Regions from separate parts of the Rhizobium atlanticum genome, predicted to be linked through region 1. Evidence: riboswitches for the same ligand, from Rfam matches in the RefSeq annotation. Region 1 holds a riboswitch; the other holds the start of a gene.
What was found. Region 1 has a riboswitch for S-adenosylmethionine ahead of metA (homoserine O-acetyltransferase MetA). Riboswitches for the same ligand answer to the same signal wherever they lie in the genome.

Region 1 (7,082 bases):
GTAAACGGCGAACAGCGCCATGTCACCGGCTACATGAAGGAATTCCTGTTCCAGCCGGAACAGGCGCGCACGCCGATCAAAAGCCTCTCCGGCGGCGAACGCGCCCGGCTGATGCTGGCGCGCATCCTGGCGCGCCCGGCAAACCTCCTGATCCTCGACGAACCAACCAACGATCTCGACATCGAGACGCTCGACCTCCTGCAGGAAATCGTCGCCGGCTTTCCCGGCACCGTCATTCTCGTCAGCCACGATCGCGATTTCCTCGACCGCACCGTGACCTCGACGATCGCGCCCGCCGTAGCGGATGCGCCCGACGGCCGATGGATCGAATATGCCGGCGGTTACACGGACATGCTGGCGCAGCGCAAAGGCGCGATCGAAGAGCGCCGGAAGGCCGAGAAGGCGGCGGAGAAGCCGAAGACGCAGGAGATAACAGCTTCCGGCGGAGGCTCGAAGGGCAAGCTTTCCTTCAAGCAGAAATTCGCGCTGGAAAATCTGCCGAAGGAGATGGCCAAAGCCGAGGCCGAGCTCGCCAAGCGCGAACTTGTCATGGCCGATCCCGGTCTCTTCACGCGTGACCCCGCCGCCTTCAATCAGCTTGCGAGCGATATGGAAAAGCTGCGCGCCGGCCTGTCCAAGATGGAAGAGGAATGGTTGGAGCTCGAAATGCTGCGCGAAGAGCTCGAAGGCTGAGACTCTCGCGCTCAGCCGCTCGCGTCACGCTGCAGGTAAAACTCCTGCTGATGGGGAGGTCTTAAAGCGCCGGCGCGGGGACGACGGCTGCGCCCGCACTGGCGCTGGCGCCGGTGGTCTGGGCGACCTGCTGCTGCGGCTCTTCAGATCTCGAAGGCAGAGCCTGCAGATGCAGCACCCGCGGCTGCAGCGCCTCCAGATAGGTTTCAGAGCGGCCGATATAGATCATGCCCGTTTCGGGTATCGAAGTCAGCACGCTGCACATCGTCTCCTGCCATTCCGGCTCCATGCCCTCGAGCACTTCGTCGAAGATGATCCAACGCGGGCGCACCAGCAGCAGGCGCGCGAAGCCGATCGCCTTCTGCTCATCGCTGTCGAGCAGCTTGTCCCAGCGGGCGCGGGTATCGAGCCTTGCGATCAGAGAGTGCAGGCCGGCCTTTTCAAGGGCCGCCTCGACGGCAGCCTGCTCGTAGGCATCCGGGCTTTCGGGGAAGGCAAGCGCCTCGCGCAAAGTGCCGCCCGGAATATAGGCAATCTGCGGAACGAACAGCATGTCGTCGATCGGCGGCAGACCCATCGTGCCGCTGCCGCACGGCCAGAGCCCGGCCAAGGCCTGGAACAGCAGTTTGCGGTTGACGCTATGATCGCCGTTGATCATGATCTTTTCGCCGGCCTTGATCACGATATCGGTTTCACGCAGGCGAAAACCGCCGCATTCCTCGATGTCTTCGCCGATTTTGGCATTGATCACCACATCCTTCAGCGTCAGCCTGTCGGGGGTGGTGTTTTCATAGGCGATGCTGCCCTTCACACCAAAGTCCTCGTCCATGTCGAGCAGCGCCTGGCGGAAGTCGGTGACGCGCATCAGCGTGGCACGCCATTCGGCGATCGGACCGAAATTGGCGACATACCAGCGCAACGCCGTATTGACTTGGTTGAAGGCGCCGACCGACATCATCAGCTGCCCGAGGGTGAGGCCGCCGGAAAAATAAGCGGGTGCGGCAACGATAATCGGGATAACGATCACGAGCCAGCCGTAGCCGGCCGAAACCCAGGTGAGATTGGTATTGGCCATGGCGAGCCGCTTGACCACCCTCAGCACCGAACTGATGTCGGTGTTGATCCGCCGGCGTTCATTCTCTTCGCCGCGAGCGACGGTGATTGCCGGCATGTTCTCATTGGCATGCATCAGCGTGAAACGAAGCTCGGCCTCCTTCGAGAACCGGTCGGCATTGAGCTTGACCAGCTTGCGGCCGACGACCTGACTCAGCACCGAGGCGGAGGCGGCATAAAAAATCGCTGCCCAGACCATGTAGCCTGGAATGGAGAAGCTGTGGCCGCTGATGTGGAAGACGAAGCCGCTCGACAGCTCCCAGAGCACGCCGATGAAGCTCACCAGAAGAATGGTTGACTGTAAGAGGCCGAGAACGAGCCCTGTCGTGCTTTCGGCGAGGTTACGGGAATCCTCGTGCAGGCGCTGGTCGGGATTGACGCCGATCAGGCCGCTCGAGGCGAGCCGCAGCGCTCGCTTGCGCTTCAGCCATTGATTGACGAGATCGCGCGACAGGCCCTCGCGCATATAGAGCGCGGTCATCTGGTTCAGCCAGGCCTGCAGCACGTTGAGCAGCAGCAGCGTGCCGGCGATCATCGCAAAGATTTCGAGCTGATGGAAGAATTCGCCGAGATCGCGGCGCTCGAGCGAATCATAGAAGGGGGCGTTCCACTCGTTCAGAATGACCTGGCCGTAAGCTGTCAGAAGGATGACAAGGATCAGCACGGTTGCCAGAAACAGCACCTTGCCGCGCACTTCAGAATTCCAGAATGCCGAGAACATTACTCCGAGGCGATATGTCAGGCTGAAGTCGTAACCAACCTTATCCTGCCTCCTGGTGCCCGGCCTCCCCTCGATCTTATCTGCCATCATGCTTTTCCAACCGCCCATACTGTCATTATTAACATGGTGGCGTTACCGGTCTATCAACAGATTTTATCAGTCATTAAACTGTGATGATTCTTGGCGCTCCGCTCCTGCATGCATTCGGAGTTGATTCGCGGCTCAACTGGGACTAATTAAGGCACTCCGTGGTGATTTGGCCGGCCGGCTTGCAGCCACGTTAAAAAAGTCGCTAAAGGGCCGCGTGCGGACCGGTAGCGATTTTTTCGCCGCCGGTTTTTTATTTTCGATCGAGTTGACCGCAAATGCCCATCAAGATCCCCGATACGCTGCCCGCTTTCGAAACCCTGGTTCAGGAAGGTGTGCGGGTGATGACCGAGACGATGGCGATCCGTCAGGATATAAGACCGTTGCAGATCGGCCTGCTCAACCTGATGCCCAACAAGATCAAGACCGAACTGCAGATGGCCCGTCTCGTCGGCGCTTCGCCGCTGCAGGTGGAGCTGTCGCTCATCCGCATCGGCGGCCACAAGGCGAAGAACACATCCGAAGATCACCTGCTCGCCTTCTACCAGACCTGGGAAGAGGTGAAGCAGCGCAAGTTCGACGGCTTCATCATCACCGGAGCGCCGATCGAGCTTCTGCCCTATGAGGACGTTACCTATTGGGCAGAGATGCAGGAGATCTTTAATTGGACCGAGACCAACGTCCATTCGACGATGAACGTCTGCTGGGGCGCGATGGCGGCGATCTATCACTTCCACGGCGTTCCGAAATATCAGCTGAAGGAAAAGGCCTTCGGCGTCTACCGGCACCGAAACCTGAAGCCTTCGTCCATCTATCTGAACGGCTTTTCCGACAATTTCGAGGTTCCGGTGTCGCGGTGGACCGAGGTGCGCCGCGAAGATATCGAGAAATCCGCAAGCCTGGAAATCCTGATGGAATCCAGCGAGATGGGCGTATGCCTCGTGCACGAGAAGAGGGGCCGGCGGCTCTACATGTTCAACCACGTCGAATATGATTCCACCTCGCTTTCGGATGAGTATTTCCGCGATGTGGATGCCGGCGTGCCGATCAAGATGCCGCATAATTACTTCCCGCATAATGATCCGACGCTTGCCCCGCAGAACCGCTGGCGCAGCCATGCGCACCTCTTGTTCGGTAACTGGATCAATGAGATTTACCAGACGACGCCCTATGACGTCGAAGAGATCGGCATGGATCTTTGACCGGCATTTCTTTCTGACCTGCCCGGTTGCGGTTTGGAGCAAATGCGGGCAGGTTCCGGTCCGGAACTCTATAGCGCCGCGCGTCTTATCGGACGCGCAAAGGAACGGACGGTCGATTATGTCGGATAAGTTGGAGCGGGATGTTTTCGGGCAGACGAAGGAGGGCGAAACCGTCTATCGCGTCGTCATCAATGGCGGCGGCCTGACGGCCAAGATCATCACCTGGGGCGCGGTCATCCAGGATCTGCGCCTTGCGGGACATGACGCGCCGCTGCAGCTTGGCTTCGAGGAGTTCGACAACTACCCGCTCTACTCGGCCTATTTCGGCGCGACGCCCGGCCGCTGCGCCAATCGCATCGGCGGCGGCAGGTTCACGCTCGACGGCAAGGATTATCAGCTCGAGCGGAACGAAAACGGCGTGACGCATCTGCATGGCGGCAGCGACAACATCGGCAAGCGCAACTGGACGATCGTCGAGCATGACGTCGACCGGCTGGTGATGAAGATCGTCGATCCCGACGGCCGCGCCGGCTACCCCGGCAATTGCACCATCCAGGCGACGTTCCGGGTGCATGGCAACGGCGAGCTGTCGATCACCTACGAATCAACAAGCGACCAGCCGACGCTCGCCAATGTCTGCCAGCACGCCTATTTCAATCTCGACGGCCGCGACGATGCGCTAGGCCACGACATCATGATCGCCGCCGATCACTATTTGCCGACCGACGAAAAGCAGGTGCCGACCGGCGAAATCCGGCCCGTTGCCGGCACTGAATTCGATTTCCGCGAGATGGCTCCGATGAAGCGTTTCGTCGGCAATGAACAGGCATTGTACGACCATAATTTCTGCCTGTCTCGCGAACGCACCGCCAAGCGGACTGTGGCGCTCGCCCGCAGCCTCTATTCCGGCGTGTCGCTGGAAGTGCGCAGCACCGAGCCGGGCGTGCAGTTCTATGCCGGCTTCAAGCTCAATACAGGTGCTCCCGGCCTCGGCGGGCGCAAATACGGCCCGTTCGCCGGCTTCTGCCTGGAAACGCAGGTCTGGCCGGATGCCATTAATCACGAAGGCTTTCCGAATGCGGTCCTGCGCCCCGGCGAAGTGCTGCGCCAGGAGACGGACTACATCTTCACCAAGAGCTGAGCATTCTAGAGACGCACGGCTGTCAAATTTGAGCGTTATGAACCCTCTTCGGTTTGCCGGAGAGGGTTTTTTTATGCCTTGTCCGATTCAGACTTGCCGATTGGTTCTATATAGGTTCTATTGTCTGCCCATGGATAGAACCAGTCTAGTAGCTGAACTCAATAGACGCGGCCTGCGCGACGAAGCGTTGGCCGGGCCGCTCTACAAGCGGCTGGCGCAGGCGCTGACCAGCCTCATTCAGGAGGGCTTGCTGAAGGCCGGCACGGCGCTGCCGGGCGAGCGCGACCTTGCCGAGGCTCTCAAGCTTGGCCGCGTCACCGTGCGCACTGCCTATCGCGACCTCATGGCGGCGGGCGCACTGGAATCGCGCCACGGAAGCGGTACTTTCGTATCGGGTAAGGTGGAGCGCATGGAACAGTCGCTCTGGCGGCTTTCCTCCTTCTCCGCCGACATGCGCTCGCGCGGGCGTCTGCCGGCCGCGCGCATCTTGTCACGCGAGGTCAACACGCCGTCTCCGGAGGAATCCTTTCTGCTCGGCCTCGGCGCCGGCGAACCGGTTCTGAGGCTCGACCGTCTGCGCCTCGCCGACGGCCTGCCGCTGGCGATCGAGCGCGCCGTCGTGCCGGTCAAGTTTCTGGGGGAGAACGCCGGCGGCGAGGGATCGCTCTACGATGCGCTGGCGGCGAATGGCCACCGACCGGTGCGTGCGCTGCAGCGGCTGACCGCCGTCACGCTCGATGCGTCCTATGCCGCGATGCTGAACGTCAAGGCAGGCGCGCCGGCGCTTCTGATCGAACGTGTCTCGCGCCTGGAAGACCAGCGCGTCGTCGAATATACCCGCTCGCACTACCGCGGCGATGCCTATGATTTCGTTGCCGAATTGAGAATTGGAGATGACCATGAGTGAGAACCAGTCGTTGATGCTGCAGGAAGCCGGCCAGTCGCCGGAGGTGGTGGCCACGCTTCTCGAAAAGGAAAAACCGGTCTTTGCGGAAATCGCCCGGCTGTTTTCGTCCGCCCGCCCGAGCGTGGTGACCACGGCGGCGCGCGGCTCCTCGGACCACGCCGCCACCTTCTTCAAATATCTTTTCGAGATCACCTGCGGCGTACCGGTCGCATCGGTGGGACCGTCAATCGCTTCCGTCTACGGCGCTGCCCTCCATCTGAAGGGCGGTGTGCATTTCACCGTTTCGCAGTCGGGGGCCAGCCCTGACATCGTGGCTTTGCAGGAGGCGGCGAAGAAGGGTGGGGCGACGACCATCGCCGTCGTCAACGTCACCGACAGCCCGCTTGCCAAACAGGCCGATATCGTTCTCGGTCTCAACGCCGGTGCCGAAAAGAGTGTGGCGGCGACCAAATCCTTCATTGCCTCCGTCGCCGCCCTTTCCGGCGTGACGGCCGCGATCGGCGGCGCGTCCGGCCTGCAGGCAGCGCTTGAAAAACTGCCGGAGGCGCTTTCGGCGACCGCAGGTATCGAAACGGCGGCGGTCGAGGAGGTGCTGTTCCATGCGACCTCGCTCTATACGGCCGGCCGCGGCCCGGCCTTTGCGATCGCGCTCGAAGCGGCCCTGAAGGCCAAAGAAACCTCCGGCCTGCATGCCGAGGCCTTTTCGCTGGCGGAACTGATGCATGGCCCTATGCGCCTGGTGCAGCCGGGCTTTCCGATCGTCGCCTTCGCGCCTGATGACGCGGCCTTCGTCAATAACGCTCAGGCGCTGGAGCGCCTGCAGAAGCTCGGCGCCACCACCGTCGGTTTTTCGGCACAGCCGCTTCCCGGCATCAATCTGCGCGTGCCGACGACGGGCAATGGTCTGATCGATCCGCTGGTGTCGCTGCTCGTCTACTACCGGCTGATCGAATCGGTGACGCGCCGCAAGGGCTTCGATCCCGACCGGCCGGCGAACCTGCTCAAGGTGACGGAGACGATCTGATGGTCCGCAAGATCTTCGTCGGCGCCCGCATCTTTGACGGCGAGCGCTTCCATGACGACAAGGCGCTCATCGTTGCCGACGGCCGCGTCGAAGCGATCATCGCGGTAAACGACCTGCCCGATGGCGAGACGGTCGCTCTTGCGGGCGGCATCCTGTCGGCCGGCTTCATCGATGCGCAGGTCAATGGCGGCGGC
Region 2 (7,082 bases), on a different contig from region 1:
GCGAGCGTTATCTCGATTTCGGCGCCGGCGTCGCCGTCACCTCCGTCGGCCATGGCAACTCGCATGTGGTCGCGGCGCTGAAGGAGCAGGCCGACAAGGTCTGGCACCTCTCAAACATCTATGAGATCCCCGGCCAGGAGCGCCTCGCCAAGCGGCTGACGGACGCTACCTTCGCCGATAAGGTGTTCTTCACCAATTCGGGCGCCGAGGCGCTCGAATGCGCCATCAAGACCGCGCGCCGCTACCAGTTTTCCAAGGGCCATCCCGAGCGCTTCCATATCATCACCTTCGAGGGTGCCTTCCATGGGCGCACGCTCGCGACGATTGCTGCCGGCGGTCAGGAGAAATATCTCGAAGGTTTCGGCCCCAAGGCGCCGGGTTTCGATCAGGTGCCGTTCGGCGACATCGAGGCCGTCCGCGCCGCCATTACCGATGCGACGGCCGCAATCCTGATCGAGCCGGTGCAAGGCGAGGGCGGCGTGCGTCCCGCCACCGGCGAATTCATGAAGGCGCTTCGCCGGATCTGCGACGAAAACGGCCTGCTGCTGATCCTCGACGAGGTCCAGACCGGCGTCGGCCGCACCGGCAAGCTCTTCGCCCATGAATGGTCCGGCATCACGCCCGATATCATGGCCGTTGCCAAGGGCATCGGCGGCGGTTTCCCGCTCGGCGCCTGCCTTGCCACGGCCGAGGCTGCCTCCGGCATGAAGGCCGGCACGCATGGTTCGACCTATGGCGGCAATCCGCTGGCCATGGCGGTCGGCAGTGCCGTACTCGACGTCATCCTCGCCGATGGCTTCCTTGAGCATGTGCGCGACGTCGCGCTCGTCTTCCGCCAGGGGCTGGCCTCGCTCAAGGATCGGTATCCCGATGTGATCGAGGATATCCGAGGCGAGGGGCTTCTGCTCGGCGTCAAGGCTGCGGTTCCCTCGGCCGAATTGCTGCAGGCGATCCGCGCCGCGCATCTGCTCGGCGTGCCGGCCGGCGACAACGTCATCCGCCTTCTTCCGCCGCTGGTGGTCACTGCCGAAGAAGCCCGCGAGGGGCTCGTGCGCCTCGAGCGCGCTGCCGAGAGCATCCGCGCCGCCAAGATCAAGAAGACGGCTTGAAGGGATCGCCGCCTTCGGGCGCACGACAGGTAAGAACATGGCTCCTAAACATTTCCTCGATCTTTCGGCCGTCACCTCGGCCGACCTCAGAACTATCATGAACGACGCGCTCGCCCGCAAGCAGGCCTTCAAATCAGGCAAGGGCGACAAGCCGCTCGCTGGCAAGATGCTGGCGATGATCTTCGAAAAGCCGTCGACACGCACCCGCGTTTCCTTCGACGTCGGCATGCGCCAGCTCGGCGGCGAAACGCTGTTCCTGTCGGGCACTGAAATGCAGCTCGGCCGCGCCGAGACGATCGGCGACACCGCCAAGGTGCTGTCGCGTTATGTCGATGCGATCATGATCCGCACCACCGAGCATTCCAGGCTTTTGGAGCTCGCCGAGCACGCGACCGTGCCTGTGATCAATGCGCTGACGGACGACACCCACCCCTGCCAGATCATGGCCGATATCATGACCTTCGAGGAGCATCGCGGCCCGATTAAGGGCAAGACGATCGCATGGACCGGCGACGGCAACAATGTGCTGCATTCGCTGGTGGAAGGGGCTGCGCGCTTCGGCTACCGCATGAACATGGCCGTGCCTCTTGGTTCCGAGCCCAAAGATCACTATCTGAACTGGGCCCGCAATGAGGGCGCCGAAGTCATGCTCTGCCATGATGCCGACCGTGCGGTCGAAGGCGCCGATTGCGTGGTGACCGATACCTGGGTCTCCATGAATCAGGAACATCGGGCCCGGGGTCACAACGTCTTCCAGCCTTATCAGGTCAATGCTGCCTTGATGGCCAAGGCCGGCAGCGATGCATTGTTCATGCATTGCCTGCCTGCTCATCGCGGTGAGGAAGTGACGGACGAGGTGATCGACGGCCCGCAATCCGTGGTCTTCGATGAAGCGGAAAACCGTCTTCATGCGCAGAAGTCGATTCTTGCTTGGTGCCTGGGCGCGATCTGAACCATAATCGGATGTTGCGAGTCATAAGCTTGCGGCCCGACTGCGCGAGCGCCGGACACTTTGGCCGCCGCTCCAGAAACTAGGAGTAAAGCCATGGCAGAAGCTGCAGCCGCCCTCGGCCAGTTCGATTTCGCCGGCGATGATCATGTCGTCCCCTTTCAGGTGGAGGGTCTGGATGTGCGCGGCCGCGCCGTCCAGCTCGGCCCCATGCTCGATGCGATCCTCGAGCGCCATCATTATCCCGCGCCCGTCGCCCGGCTGCTCGCCGAAGTCGTCGTACTGACGGTGCTGCTCGGCACCTCGCTGAAGTTCGACGGCAAGTTCACCGTGCAGACCAAGGGCGACGGCCCGGTCGATCTGCTCGTCGCCGATTTCTCGACGCCGGAGAACGTGCGTGCCTATGCCCGTTTCGACCGGGCGCTGCTCGACCAGGCGATTGCCTCAGGCGAGACCGAGCCGGAGCAACTGCTCGGCAAGGGCGTGCTCGCCTTCACCATCGATCAGGGCAAGTTCGCCCAGCCCTATCAGGGCATTGTCGCCCTCGACGGCACGTCGCTCGAGGAGATCGCCGGCGTCTATTTCCGCCAGTCGGAGCAGATCCCGACGCGTGTGCGCCTGGCTGCGGCGGAACTCTTCGATCGTGACGATACCGGCAAGCCGCGCCATCGTTGGCGGGCAGGCGGCCTCGTCGCCCAGTTCCTGCCGGAGGCACCGGAGCGCATGCGCCAGCCTGATCTCCACGGCGGCGACGGCGATAACGGCGACCGTCCGCATGGCGAGGATGACGCCTGGACCGAAGCGCGCTCGCTGGTCGAGACCATCGATGCCGACGAGCTGACCGATCCGCAGGTCGGCACCGAACGTCTCTTGTTCCGCCTGTTCCACGAGCGCGGCGTGCGCGTCTTCGAGCCCCGCGCCGTCTTCGACCGCTGCAGCTGCTCGCGGGAAAAAATAGGCAACGTGCTGAAGGGGTTCACCGCCGAGGAGATCGAGGCCAGCCAGGAAAACGGCGAGATATCCGTCACCTGTGAATTCTGCTCGACCACCTACCGCTTCGAAGCAGCCGAGCTTCAGCCGGCGGAATAACATTAGTCGCGCTTGGCGCGAAAAAGATGCGCATTGCAGCGGCACAGTGACTCGACTTTTAGTAGTCACTGTGCACCTATTATCCCAACTGGTTCTGGGGGCGGGACGTCAATGCGGCTTTTGTATTTTGTATTCGCATTCATTGCTGCGATGCCACGGATTGTCCTGGCTGATGACGAAACAATCAAATGGAAAGAGGTTGGCGGCTGGACCGTGGCTGTCGACCCGACCTTGGGCAACGGCTGTTTTGTTCTCACTTCATTTGATGACGGCACCGTTTTTCGTCTGGGCTTTAATTTTACAAAAAAGGAGAGCCCTTTTTACATTGTGATCGCAAATCCGAACTGGAAATCCTTGGAAGTGGGAAAGCAATATCCCATCGAGTTGTCGTTAGATCGTTCTCAATGGACGGCGAATGCGAGCGCTCTCGATCTTGATGGCTTCAAGGGATTATGGATCGATTTTAAGGATTCCAGTCTCATTGCCGAGTTCGCTCGTAAACTGGGTTTTCGCGCCACCTTCAACGGAAAGCAGATTGTTGCGCTGAGTTTAAAAAATTCGGTCAGGGCAACGGATGAGATGCTCACCTGCCAAAAGGCGGTAAACGCTGCAGTCGCTCAGCGGCCAGCCACGCCCCAATCAAAGGATCCGTTCGAAGCAAAGCCGGACACCCGGACGGCCTCGGATCCTTTTGATCTCTGATGCATGTCATCTGGGGTGAATCGAGCATATCGACTTTGGGGCCTGCGCTCAGTTCAGCACGCGCAGTAGCCCCGGTGAATCCAGCGAGAAGGCGGGGATGTCGACGTCGAATAGCTCGCCTTCATCCGTTTCCATCTGGTAATGGCCGAACATCAGGCCTGAGGGCGTGTCGAGTGGGCAGCCGGAGGAATATTCGTAGGTGTCGCCGGGGCTGAGCCGCGGCTGTTCGCCGACGACGCCGGGGCCGGTCACCTCGTCCACCACCCCGTTCTGGTCGGTGATGTTCCAGTAGCGATTGATGAGGCGTACGGCGACGCCGGAATTGTTGCTGATGACGATCCGGTAACCCCAGACATAGCGATCGTCTTCCGGATCGGATTGCTCCTCCAGATAGAACGGTTCGACCACGACTTCGATATCTCTTGTGAGGGCGCGATACATGCCTTGCACCATAGTCAAGATATGTTACCCGTATCTTATAAAGAGGCCCCGTCCGTCAAGAAACGGAACGTTGATCAGCGGTCAAATGGTGATCATCGTATGGTTTTCGATCGTTAAGCCTAATCGTCAGCGTTAATTTTACTTCGCAACGCCGGCGCGGGGTTACTTGTTCCCGCAGATCGGCGGCCGGCTCCTCATTGAAGTCCGGCCGCTATTCCAGTCGATCAGGCCGAAACCTTGGAAAGCGCCTGCGCGAAATCCTCGATCAGGTCGTTCGTATCCTCGATGCCGGCCGAAAGCCGCACCGTACCCGGAGAAATGCCGAGTTCGGCACGCGCCTCTTCCGTCAGGTTCTTGTGCGTCGTCGTTGCCGGATGGGTGATCAGGCTTTTGCTGTCGCCGAGATTGTTGGAGATCTTGATGATCTCAAGCGCGTTCTGCAGCGCGAAGGCCGCCTCCTTGCCGCCCTTCAGCTCGAAGCAGACGAGCGTCGAGCCGCCGGTCATCTGCTTGGCGATGATGTCAGCCTGCGGGTGATCCTTGCGGCCGGGATAGATCACCTTGGCGACCTTGCCCTGCTCTGCTAGGAAATCGGCGATCTTCGCCGCATTCTCAGTCTGCTGCTTGACGCGCAGCGGCAGCGTTTCGATGCCCTTCAGAAGCGTCCAGGCATTGAACGGCGACATGGCCGGGCCGGTATGGCGGAAATAGTCGTGCAGGTTCTCGTCGATCCATGCCTTGTCGGCGAGCACCACGCCGCCGAGGCACCGGCCCTGGCCGTCGATATGCTTGGTGGCGGAATAGACAACGATATGGGCGCCGAGTTCGAGCGGCTTCTGAAAGAGCGGCGTCGCGAAGACGTTGTCGACGATCAGCTTGGCGCCGACCTGGTTGGCGAGGCTGGCGACGCCTGCAATATCGATCACTTCGAGCGTCGGGTTGGTCGGGCTCTCCAGGAAGAATACTTTGGTATTCGGGCGGACCGCCTTTTCCCAGTTGGCGAGATCCCGGCCGTCGACCAGCGTGCACTCGATGCCGTATTTCGGCGCCAGCGTTTCCACGACCCAGCGGCAGGAGCCGAACAGCGCGCGGGCGGCGACGATGTGGTCGCCTGCCTTAACCTGGCAGAGGACGGCGGCGGCGACGGCCGCCATGCCGGAGGCAGTGGCGCGGGCATCTTCAGCGCCTTCCAATGCGCACATGCGCTTTTCGAACATGTCGTTGGTCGGGCTGCCGTAGCGGGCATAGATGAAGCCGTCCGTTTCGCCCTTGAAGCGGGCTTCGGCCGCTTCCGACGTGTCATAGACGAAACCCTGGGTGAGATAGATTGCCTCTGATGTTTCGCCATATTGCGAACGCAGCGTGCCGCCATGGACGAGTTGGGTTGCCGGGCGCCAGGTCTTGCTCATGCCATCACCTTCACATAACAAAAAACCGGCCGCAAAAGCAGACCGGTTTCATAACCCGGTCTTTTTAGCCACTTGTTTAACGTGGCTGCAAGCCGACCGGCCAAATCACCACGGGATAATTTTGCAATACTGCTGTTAGCTGCTTGCGTCAATTCCCCGATTTTGGTTTTGTCGGCGGCAAAATGATGGATGGGGCATGATGGCTCGCGAAACTGGAATTCTGGCGGACCGCGCGATTGCGGCACTGTTCGAAACGGGGCGTCTGAACTCCGAGCGGGAGCTCGACCGCGATCAGATCCAGCCGGCGAGCCTCGATCTGCGCTTAGGAAGCAAGGCCTTTCGTGTGCGCGCTTCCTTCATGCCCGGCCCCTCGCATCTGGTCTCCGACAAGCTCGATCGGCTGAGCCTGCACGTGATCGACCTGTCCCAGGGCGCGGTGCTCGAAACCGGCTGCGTCTATATCGTGCCGCTGATGGAGAGCCTGGCGCTGCCTGCCGACATGTCGGCTTCGGCCAATCCGAAGAGCTCGACCGGCAGGCTCGATATCTTCACCCGCGTCATCACCGACTACGCCCAGGAATTCGACAAGATCCCGCCGGGCTATTCCGGCCCGCTCTATCTCGAAATCAGCCCGCGCACCTTCCCGATCGTCGTTCGCCGCGGCTCGCGCCTGTCGCAGATCCGCTTCCGCGTCGGCCAGTCCGTGCTCGGCGAGCCGGAACTTCTGAGGCTGCATGAAAGCGAAACGCTCGTTGCCAGCAAGCAGCCGAACGTCTCGGGCGGCGGCATTGCGCTGTCGATCGATCTCACCGGCGACAAGGACGGCCTGATCGGCTATCGCGGCAAACACCATACCGCCGTCGTCGACGTCGATGAAAAGGACCAGCACGATATTTTCGATTTCTGGGAGCCGCTCTACAGCCGCGGCCGCAACGAGCTGATCCTCGATCCCGACGAGTTCTATATCCTTGTCTCGCGTGAAGCCGTGCATGTGCCGCCGGACTATGCCGCCGAGATGACCCCCTTCGATCCGCTGGTCGGCGAATTCCGCGTCCACTATGCCGGCTTCTTCGATCCCGGCTTCGGCCATGCGCCGGCCGGCGGGCGCGGCAGCCGCGCCGTGCTCGAAGTGCGCAGCCACGAAGTGCCCTTCATCCTCGAAGACGGCCAGATCGTCGGCCGCCTGGTCTACGAGCACATGCAGGAAAAACCGGCCAGTCTCTACGGCTCCGGCCTCGGCTCCAACTATCAGGCCCAGGGCCTCAAGCTTTCCAAACATTTCCGCATCTGACGCCGGCCTGACGGGCCGCGACTTGACAGCGGCCCCCATCTGTTGGAAATCTCAGGTCATCGCGGGTGTAGCTCAATGGTAGAGCAGCAGCT

Region 2: it holds a riboswitch for S-adenosylmethionine, as region 1 does, so the genes downstream of both, PH551_RS02955 (O-succinylhomoserine sulfhydrylase) here and metA (homoserine O-acetyltransferase MetA) in region 1, are expected to answer to the same signal.

The regions. Positions count from the first base shown of each region.
Region 1 covers NZ_JAQJCJ010000007.1:103,753-110,834, forward strand. The annotation lists gene PH551_RS12375 (ABC-F family ATP-binding cassette domain-containing protein) at 1-693, shown strand, start outside; gene PH551_RS12380 (ABC transporter ATP-binding protein/permease) at 755-2,614, opposite strand; SAM riboswitch at 2,766-2,843, shown strand; gene metA (homoserine O-acetyltransferase MetA) at 2,893-3,816, shown strand; gene PH551_RS12390 (aldose epimerase family protein) at 3,935-4,957, shown strand; gene PH551_RS12395 (GntR family transcriptional regulator) at 5,088-5,864, shown strand; gene PH551_RS12400 (SIS domain-containing protein) at 5,857-6,888, shown strand; gene nagA (N-acetylglucosamine-6-phosphate deacetylase) at 6,888-7,082, shown strand, end outside.
Region 2 covers NZ_JAQJCJ010000002.1:112,634-119,715, reverse strand. The annotation lists gene PH551_RS02980 (aspartate aminotransferase family protein) at 1-1,109, shown strand, start outside; gene argF (ornithine carbamoyltransferase) at 1,147-2,061, shown strand; gene PH551_RS02970 (Hsp33 family molecular chaperone) at 2,155-3,147, shown strand; gene PH551_RS02965 (hypothetical protein) at 3,259-3,849, shown strand; gene apaG (Co2+/Mg2+ efflux protein ApaG) at 3,898-4,290, opposite strand; gene PH551_RS02955 (O-succinylhomoserine sulfhydrylase) at 4,515-5,699, opposite strand; SAM riboswitch at 5,743-5,821, opposite strand; gene PH551_RS02950 (2'-deoxycytidine 5'-triphosphate deaminase) at 5,896-6,990, shown strand; tRNA gene PH551_RS02945 (tRNA-Gly) at 7,052-7,082, shown strand, end outside.